One region of the Mesorhizobium sp. C089B genome, then DNA from elsewhere that is predicted to be linked to it. Evidence: riboswitches for the same ligand, from Rfam matches in the RefSeq annotation. Region 1 holds a riboswitch; each other region holds the start of a gene.
What was found. A riboswitch is a leader RNA that binds a small molecule or an ion and turns the genes downstream of it on or off. The one in region 1 is predicted to bind cobalamin.

Region 1 (3,203 bases):
GATCGAAAGCGCCGTCGTGATGCGACTTGCGGTTCTCGATGTCGTCTTCGACGGCGAGACCGAGGCCAAGCAGCACCGACGGGTCGACCTTGCCATGCGCAGTCGGCACGATTTTTACCGCGCGGGCGGAATGTTCATTGATGATGGCGTTGGCGCGGGCCGAACCGGGGGCGTCCATCAGATCGCTCTTCGACAGGATGATCAAATCGGCGCAGGCGATCTGGTCCTCGAACACTTCTTCGACAGGATCGTCATGGTCGAGCGTCTCGTCCTGAGCGCGCTGTGCCTGCAAAGCGTCCATGTCGTTGGCGACGCGGCCTTCGGCCAGCGCCGGGCCGTCTACCACGGCGATGACACCGTCGACGGTTACCCGGCTCTTCACGCTCGGCCACTGGAACGCCTGGACCAGCGGCTTGGGCAGAGCCAGGCCCGAGGTCTCGATCAGGATGTGGTCAACCTTCGGTGTCAGCGCGAGGATCTTGTCGAGGGCGGGCACGAAATCGTCGGCGACTGTACAGCAGATGCAGCCATTGGCCAGTTCGACGATGTTTTCCTCGGGGCAGGTGTCGATGCCGCAGCCTTTCAGGATTTCCCCGTCGATGCCGATGTCGCCGAACTCGTTGACGATGATGGCGATGCGCTTGCCGCCGGCATTTTCCAGGAGATGGCGGACCAGCGTCGTCTTGCCGGCGCCGAGGAAGCCTGTAACGACAGTGCAGGGAACACGGGAGAGGTTGGCGGCCGGGTTTGAAGCGTTCATCGTCAGTCCTTCAGCATGTCGAGGGGTGGGATGCGGGCAACGAGGCCGCGCTTGAGGCTATCGGGCCGGCCGCGCCACGGGATGAGGCCGTCGGCCGAAGTCGCGAAGAGCTTTGCGCCGGTAACGAGGTCGGCGCCGCTGGTTGCGGTCAGATCGCCGAAGACATAGCTCCAGCAGCCATCGCGCAGGATCGCGGCGCTGAGGCGGCGCTTGCAATTGCCGAGACATTCGGCGGTGCGGACCCGGATATCGCCGGCAGCGGCGCGGCGTGTGTCCTCAGCCAGCAATTCGCCGGCGCGCGGATGGGCGTCGGAACCGGTCTCATCGCGGCAGGAGGCGCAGACGATGACGGTCACGCCGGTCAGGGCGTCGTTGTCGCCGGACGCAATGTCCGTTGTGCCAGCCGAAAAACTGCTGTTCTGGTCCAAAAACCGTGCTCCTTGCCCGGAAACCCGCCAGGCGATCGGATACTTTGTCTCAGACGGCAGGTCTCCTGGCTCGCGAGTCATTGCCTTGGTTAGCCGCCTTCCCGGTGTTACCCAGTGGCTTTCGGCCTTGGCTCTTCGCTTACAGTTGCGGGGACAGCCGCGGATTTGGGATTTTTTCGTCCCGCACCGCATTCCCTCTTGGCCCTTGCCGTTGCGGGCAGGGGACCGTCTGGAGCGGATTTAGGCTTTTGCAGGCAGCGGTGTCAACGCACGGCTACGACATGGCGATGTCGGCAGGGCTGTCATGTCCCGGCTTCCGGCAGTGCCAGGATGACCTGTCGGATAGCTTGATAGCCATCGCTATAGTCCCAGTCATGACCGACAGCCAGATTCTGTCCCTCATGCCAAACCGCGTTGTCCAGAAGGACTTCGGCACTAATCAGCGTGCCCTTCAAGCCTGCCAGAAAGGTCCGGACAAAATGGCTTCCGGGGGGTACCGAAGCTGTGAACAGCTTTTCCAGCTTGGCATAGAATGCTGGATAGCCTGGTGTCAGCGAGCATAGCTCGGTTGTGGCCTGGGAAATGACCGGGCCGCTATAGATTTTCCAGCGGGCATCTTTTCGCCAGATCTTCCAACTGGCGCTGCTTCGCTGCCAAAGCTCTATTTCGGCCTGCATGTTCTCGCAGACGTGATCGGCCAGTCCCTCAATGGCCACATGGAAAACACCACGGAGAAACTTTTCAAACGCCTGGTTCAGTTCCTGTTCGCGCGTGTCGCCGAAGCCAGCAAAGGATTCAATGACCGGCTGAACATCAAGCAGCGGAGAAAAAATGTAGATTTCCAGGACCAGCCGGTCAGAACTCGTCTCGAACACCTCAGCCTCAAACCGAAGCTGCTTCGATTGGAGCATGACGTCCCTATCTCTGCGGACTGCATCTATTCCATGCGCAATGAGGGCGCCATGGATCATGTCGAGCACTTTGTCCGATGCCATTGCACAACCTACGAGGCTTATTGAGGCGTCTATGACAGACGCTGCAAGGGTTGGCCATCTCTCTCGCTAGCCAATGCCGGCCCCAGATTGCCGGCCGGCGTCACTTCGATGCGCTCAAGGCCAAGCCAGCCCTGCATCTCCTTTAGTTCCTCGAAAAGCTGTGCGGTGGTCTCAGGCGGTGCGCCTGCTTCGGCATAGGCGGCGTGGACGCGTAAGACACTCGCAGGCCGGTCGGCCTTGAGGTCGACGCGGGCGACGATCTTGTCGCCGAGCAAGAAAGGCAGCACGTAATAGCCATATTGCCGCTTGTCGGCCGGGGTGTAGATCTCGATGCGGTAGCGGAAATCGAAGAGACGCTCGGTGCGCGCGCGCTCGAAGACCACCGGATCGAAGGGGGCCAGCAAGGCGCGGGCCTCGATCTTTCGCGGCAGGCGGGCGTCCCTATAGAGGTAAGCCGGCTTGTCCCAACCTTCGACGTTTACCGGCAGCAACTCGCCCATCTCGACCAGTTCCTCCAACCGGCCCTTCATGTCGGCCGGCGACAAGCGGAAATAATCGCGCAGGTCACCCGACGTCGCGATGCCGTGGGCGCGGGCAGAAATGCGCAGCAATTCGCGGTGCGCGTCCTCGGCGGCCGGCACCGGCAGATCGAGGATCGCCTGCGGCAGCACGCGCTCGGGCAGGTCATAGAAGCGTTCGAAGCCACGGCGGTGCGCCGTGGTGATGCGTCCGGCCCAGAAGAGCCATTCGAAGGCGTGCTTGGCGTGGCTCCAGCCCCACCAGCCGCCCGAACCTTTCTGGCCTTCCAGTGCCGAAGCGGCAATCGGGCCGCGCTCGGCGACCGCGCGGTAGATCTCTTCGATATAGGCGGCGTGCTCGCGGCCCCATTTGGCGAGGCCGAGATACATTTCGTCGCCTTGCTCGGCCCGCTGCATGCGCCAGCGCATCAGCGGGTAGGTCTCGACCGGCAGGAACGAGGCCTCATGCGCCCAGTATTCGAACACCGTGCGTTTGCGGGTG
Region 2 (3,203 bases), 2.8 Mb from region 1:
TTTTAGCGGCCGAAAAGGTTACGGTCGGCACCGTGGGCAGGCGCCTGCTCGGCTGGAGCCGACTTCTCAACCGAAGCCGTATGGCCACTATCGGTCGACGTAATCGCAGGCTGGTTGGCGCCGTTCGAACCGTAGTTGTCGCTGCCGGCGAAAGCGCTGCCGGAGATGGCCAAAACGGCGGCGGCAGCAAGGATGATCTTTTTCATTTCAAATACTCCTGAATTTTTTGGGATCCCGAGAGCGACGGGTTAGCCGCCCTTCTTTGGTCGGGATCAGCGATTGCCGTAGAGGTCGCGGTCGGCGCCCTGAACGACAGGCTGCTTGTCAGCGTGCGCCGGCTTCTGAATGGAAGCCGTATACGAGCTGTCGACCGAGACGGCTGGCTGGTTCGCACCATTGGAACCGTAATTGTCGCTACCGGCGAAGGCGCTGCCGGTGATCGCCAAAACGGCTGCGGCAGTGAGGATGATCTTTTTCATTTTTAGTACTCCAGTTTGTCTGTCCGTCTAGCGGCGTGTCTTGGGAGGAATTCGCGTCGTTCGGACAGCCCCGATGTGGGAAAGCCATAGGCTGGTTTCCAATCACGAAGTTGTTCCGTGTGGACCACGGTCCTGCACCTTGAAATTGTGCCAGGAAGTTCCTCTATGGTCATTTATCGCATTGTTTTCAGTTGCTTATGTCGAACCGAGTGGTTCGCTCCGGTGTCGGTTTCCGGGCCGTCGTTCACACCGTCCTGCACGCATTGTCAACAGAAACGAACCGTTCGGTTCGATTAGAGATTGCTAATAGTAACTTTTCGATACCGTTGAGCCCTTTTTGCCCCCGATCGGAACTGGATCCGCAGCGATTCGAAACGGCGATGATAGCGCCGCAAGACAGGATCTCAGCCCTTCGGTGGTCGGCGGGGCGTATGCCGCGCGTGTCGCGCCGCATGGATATGATGTCGCTTTCATGCCGACGTCGCGATCGCTGCCGTGATTAGATGATCGCATCTCAGGTGCCGCTTCGTGACGACGCAGCGGAGAATTGGGAAGCCGGTCAGAATCCGGCGCTGCCCCCGCAACGGTGGTGGAGTTGAAGTCGCAACGGGAGACCACTGGGCAAGAGCCTGGGAAGGTGTCGCGATGGTCCGCAAGGACAACTCCAGAGCCCGGAAACCAGCCCGAGATGCATAGACTCGACTGATCGCGGTGGGCGGTCAAGAGGTGGATAGTGCATGTCCGGCGCCGCGCCGGCCTGCGTCCGATCCTTCCTCCATCACCACCAAGTTCAGTCCTTAAACCACGAGGACAGAACTATGGATACGCGCAACGACATGCTGAGGCTCCTGAACGGCCGCAAGCAAGGCTTTTCGCTGGAACAGCCCTTCTACACCGACCCGGACTATTTCAAGCTCGACATGGAGCTTATCTGGTATCGCGACTGGCTGTTCATCGGCCATGATTGCGAACTGCCGAAGCCCGGCAGCTATATCACCGTGCAGATCGGCGATTATCCGGTGGTGCTGGTCCGCGACCAGAAGGGCAACATCAACGCCTTTCACAATTCCTGCCGCCATCGCGGCAGCCGTGTCTGCAACACTGAGAAGGGCATGGCGGCAAAGCTTGTCTGCCCCTATCACCAGTGGACCTACGAGCTTGACGGCCGGCTGCTGTTTGCCCGCCAGATGGCCGACGGTTTCGACAAGAGCCAGTTCGGCCTGAAGCCCGTCGCCTGCGAGAGCGTCGGCGGCTACATCTTCATCTGCCTGGCGAAAGAACCTGCCGACTTTGCGCCGATGCGCGCCATGATAGAGCCCTACCTCAAGCCGCACCGGCTGAATGAAGCCAAGGTCGCCTTCGAGAGCACCATCATCGAGAAGGGCAACTGGAAGCTGGTCTGGGAAAACAACCGCGAATGCTATCACTGCGCCGGCAATCATCCAGAGCTGTGCAAGACATTCCCCGAAGCGCCGACGGTGACCGGCGTGCAGGGCGCCGACAGCGATCCGGAGATGCTGGCGCACTGGGCGAAATGCGAGGCGGCGGGCCTGCCGAGCAAGTTCCGCATCGATCCGGCCGGGCAATACCGCGCCACCCGCGCGCCGCTGCTGCGCGATGCCGTCAGCTACACGATGTCGGGAAAGCGCGCGGTGACGAAGAACCTGTCCGACACTGTTGCCGCCGACCGCATCGGCACCTTGATGCACTACCACTATCCGACGACCTGGAACCACATACTGATCGACCATGCGGTCACCTTCCGGGTGCTGCCGATCAGCGCCACCGAAACCGCGGTGACGACCAAGTGGCTGGTGCACAAGGATGCGGTCGAGGGGGTCGACTACAACCTTGAGGAGCTCACCCATGTCTGGACCGAGACCAACGACCAGGACCGCCGCATCGTCGAGGAAAACGCCTTCGGCATCCTGTCTCCGGCCTATGAGCCCGGCCCCTATTCGGAGCTGCACGAGGGCGGCGTGATCCAGTTCGTCGAATGGTACGCGGCCTTCATCGGCCCGCGCCTTGCCGAAGGCGGCCGGCCGGCGCTACGCAGCGTCGCGTGAGCTGGAGCAGGCGAAGAGGGACCAGAGGATGAATGCGATGACGGATCTTGGGCTCTATCGCCATCTTGACCAGATGGCGCCGTGGAACGATAGGCTGCAGGTGCTGGAAGTGATCGGCGTCAGCGACGAGGCGCCCGACGTCAAGACCTTCACCTTCCGCTCCGACAACCAGACCTGGTTCCGCTACAAGCCGGGCCAGTTCCTGACGCTGGAACTGCCGACACCGGACGGGCCGCTGATGCGCACCTACACGCTGTCGTCGTCGCCATCGCGGCCGTTTTCGATCGCGGTGACGATCAAGGCGCAGGCCGGCAGCATCGGCACGCGCTGGATGTTCGACCATCTGGTGCCCGGTTCGCATGTCAAGGCCTACGGACCGGCCGGCGACTTCTCGTTGCACAGCCACCCGGCGGCCAAATACCTGTTCATTTCCGCCGGCTCCGGCGTGACGCCGATGATGTCGATGCTGCGCTGGCTGAACGACTGCGCGCCATGGACCGATGTCGGTTTCGTCAACTGCGCGCGGCGTGCCGAAGAGATCATCTTCCGCAAGGAACTCGAACTGCTCGGCGGCCATATGCCCGGCCTGTCGCTCGGCTTCATGATCGAGGAACGTTCCAGCCGCGAAGGCTGGTACGGCCATATGGGCCGCATCGAT
Region 3 (3,203 bases), 3.2 Mb from region 1:
CTATATACCGCAATACAGCGACCTATGGCCATTTCGGCCGTGAAGAGCCTGATTTCACCTGGGAGAAGACAGACAGGGCGGACGAATTGCGTCGCGAGGCAGGACTCGCCGCCCCGTGAGAGCCGCCGGCGAACGGATTGGCAAGCGGAAAGCCCATTTCCACCGGGCAGACCCGCGCCTGGCAGGCGTGGCGAGAAGCCGGCTCGGATTTTTTGGCGGAGACATTGATGCCGGATTATGACGTGCTTTGCATCGGCAATGCCATTGTCGACATCATCGCCCAGTGCGACGAGGCATTCCTCGAGATCAACGGCATCATCAAGGGCGCGATGAACCTGATCGACACGCGCCGCGCCGAACTGCTCTACAGCCGCATGGGCCCGGCGATCGAGGCCTCCGGCGGCAGTGCCGGCAACACGGCGGCCGGCGTAGCCAGCTTCGGCGGACGCGCCGCCTTCTTCGGCAAGGTCTCCAACGATGCGCTGGGCGAAATCTATGCGCACGATATCCATGCACAGGGTGTCGCCTTCGACACCAGGCCGCTCAAGGGCGAGCCGCCGACGGCGCGCTCTATGATCTTCGTCACGCCCGACGGCGAGCGCTCGATGAACACCTATCTCGGCGCCTGCGTCGAGCTTGGCCCTGAGGATGTCGAGGCCGACAAGGCATCCGGCGCCAAGGTTACCTATTTCGAGGGCTATTTGTGGGATCCGCCGCGCGCCAAGGAGGCGATCCGGCAGACGGCGAAGCTCGCACACGAGGCCGGACGCGAAGTGTCGATGACGTTGTCGGATTCGTTCTGCGTCGACCGCTACCGGGACGAGTTCCTCGAGCTGATGCGCTCGGGCACTGTCGACATCGTCTTTGCCAACAGCCACGAGATCAAGTCGCTCTACCAGACAAAATCCTTCGACGAGGCGCTGGCTCAGATCCGCAAGGACTGCAAGATTGCCGCCGTCACCCGTTCCGAAAAAGGCTCGGTGATCGTGCGCGGCGACGAGACCGTGGTCATCGAGGCGACCGCCATCAAGGAGTTGGTCGACACCACCGGCGCCGGCGACCTCTACGCCGCCGGTTTCCTGCATGGCTACACGCAGGGCCGCAACCTCAAGACCTGCGGCCACCTTGGCTCGCTGGCGGCCGGCCTGGTGATCCAGCAGATCGGCCCAAGGCCAAGGCAGAATTTGCGCCGCGAGGCGGAAGGGGCTGGGTTGCTGTAGATGCGCCGGCAACTAACCAGCCGCCCTACTGACGCGATGACCGCAGTGGCGGAACTGTGTCAAAGCTCGCTGATAGCGACAGCCATTCGCTTCGGAGAACTGACCCATGCTGCTGCCGTGAAGCTCGCTGGAGGAGCGGTGCAAGGCGTGCTTGCCATGACGGCATTCACCGTCATCCAGATCGTCACCAGCATTTTCCAGAAGCTCAGCTTGGGGAAGGCCAGTAAGGTTCCTGAGGTAACGGAGAACTCGCGGCGTCCGTCGGACTTGACTTGCGATCACGTCCCACGATGCCGAATGCGGGCAGCAGACTGAATATTTCACAATGCTAGACAAAGGCGTAAAAGCGCGATCACATAACCACATAAACATTTCGTTATGCCTCATTGACAAAAGAGCGCACTGCTGTGATTGTCTGCGTGTCGTGGTTCTCGCGTGCGGCGCTGCCGCAGCGGAGCTAAGAGGGAAGCCGGTGCGATGCCGGCGCTGCCCCCGCAACTGTTAGCGGCGAGCCAACCCCAATCACGTCACTGAGGCGAATACCCTCAGGAAGACGGGTAGAGGCTATGACCCCGCGAGCCAGGAGACCTGCCACGCGAATTACGTCCACGGGCGGGGTGTCTCGGTGGCCGCTGCAACCCGGCGTTGATGCCGGCCTGCTAGCGCCTTCCTTGTCACCGACGCCCCAATCATCGGGGTATGACATGACTGTCTCTCAGCAAATTCCTGTAGCAACGCTCGGCGTGCCGCGCTTCGGTCGTCGGCGAGAACTGAAATTCGCGCTTGAAAGCTACTGGTCCGGAACATCGTCCGCTGGCGACCTTCTCACGACGTCGAAGGCGCTCCGTGCCGCTAGCTGGGAAGAGCAGCGCGATCGCGGCGTGTCGAAAATCCCGTCGAACGACTTCTCGCTTTACGACCATGTGCTCGACACCGCAGCCATGGTCGGGGCCGTTCCATCCCGTTACGGCTGGAATAGCGGCGAGGTCCCACTTGACATCTACTTCGCAATGGCGCGCGGCAACCAGGGTCAGACGGAGGATTGTGGACACGCTGGTTACCAGGAGGAGGCTCATGGACCTGGTGTAACCGCGATGGAAATGACCAAGTGGTTTGACACCAACTACCACTACATTGTGCCGGAACTCGATGATGATCAGACGTTCGCCCTCTCGTCATCGAAGCCGGTCGATTACTTCCTCGAGGCTAAAGCTCTCGGCATTCACACACGCCCAGTCATCCTTGGACCCATCACCTTCCTCAAGCTGGCGAAATCGCCTGCCGAGGGGTTCGGTCCCATCGCGCTCCTACCGCGGCTGCTGCCGGTTTACGAGCAGCTTCTGGAGAGGCTGAAGCTGTCGGGAGCCGACTGGGTGCAGATCGATGAGCCAGCGCTTGTCCTCGATCTGAACCCGAACGAACGAGCTGCGTTCGAATTCGCCTATGGCCAGCTGTCGAAAGCCGCGCCCGAGCTGAAGATCATGCTGGCTACGTATTTCGGGTCGCTGGGAGACAATCTCGAAACCGCGATTTCTCTGCCCCTGGCCGGCCTGCATATTGATCTCGTGCGCGCTCCCGAGCAGCTGGAAACGGTGGCTCGGCTCGCTCCGAAGGATCTGGTGCTCTCGCTTGGCTTGATCGATGGCCGCAACGTCTGGCGTGCGAACCTGCCCGCCATTCTCGACCGCATCAAACCGATCGTCGCCGGCTGGCCCTTGGACCGCGTCGAGATCGCGCCTTCTTGCTCGATGCTGCATCTGCCGATTGATCTGCGCATGGAGACGGAACTCGACGCGGACATCAGGTCGTGGCTCGCCTTCGCGGCCCAGAAGACCGACGAGCTGGTCTTGCTGGCCCGGGCCCTGTCCCAAGGCAGGGATGCGGTGGCAGGCGCGTTGAAAGCGTCTGCCGAGGCTGCCGCCACGCGCGTGACATCCACGAGGATCCATGACCCGCTTGTTCAGGGGCGGATCGCTAGCATTG

Region 2: linked by a shared signal. The riboswitch ahead of NLY44_RS24870 (aromatic ring-hydroxylating oxygenase subunit alpha) and the one ahead of NLY44_RS11465 (DUF1636 family protein) in region 1 are both predicted to bind cobalamin.
Region 3: linked by a shared signal. The riboswitch ahead of metE (5-methyltetrahydropteroyltriglutamate--homocysteine S-methyltransferase) and the one ahead of NLY44_RS11465 (DUF1636 family protein) in region 1 are both predicted to bind cobalamin.

What each region holds. Positions count from the first base shown of each region.
Region 1 is NZ_CP100469.1:2,259,408-2,262,610, reverse strand. It holds gene cobW (cobalamin biosynthesis protein CobW) at 1-760, opposite strand, end outside; gene NLY44_RS11465 (DUF1636 family protein) at 763-1,188, opposite strand; cobalamin riboswitch at 1,227-1,433, opposite strand; gene NLY44_RS11460 (DUF6348 family protein) at 1,491-2,183, opposite strand; gene NLY44_RS11455 (winged helix-turn-helix domain-containing protein) at 2,213-3,203, opposite strand, start outside.
Region 2 is NZ_CP100469.1:5,027,498-5,030,700, forward strand. It holds gene NLY44_RS24860 (DUF680 domain-containing protein) at 3-206, opposite strand; gene NLY44_RS24865 (DUF680 domain-containing protein) at 273-479, opposite strand; cobalamin riboswitch at 979-1,180, shown strand; gene NLY44_RS24870 (aromatic ring-hydroxylating oxygenase subunit alpha) at 1,298-2,545, shown strand; gene NLY44_RS24875 (FAD-binding oxidoreductase) at 2,583-3,203, shown strand, end outside.
Region 3 is NZ_CP100469.1:5,815,095-5,818,297, reverse strand. It holds gene metK (methionine adenosyltransferase) at 1-119, shown strand, start outside; gene NLY44_RS28510 (adenosine kinase) at 228-1,220, shown strand; cobalamin riboswitch at 1,629-1,830, shown strand; gene metE (5-methyltetrahydropteroyltriglutamate--homocysteine S-methyltransferase) at 1,925-3,203, shown strand, end outside.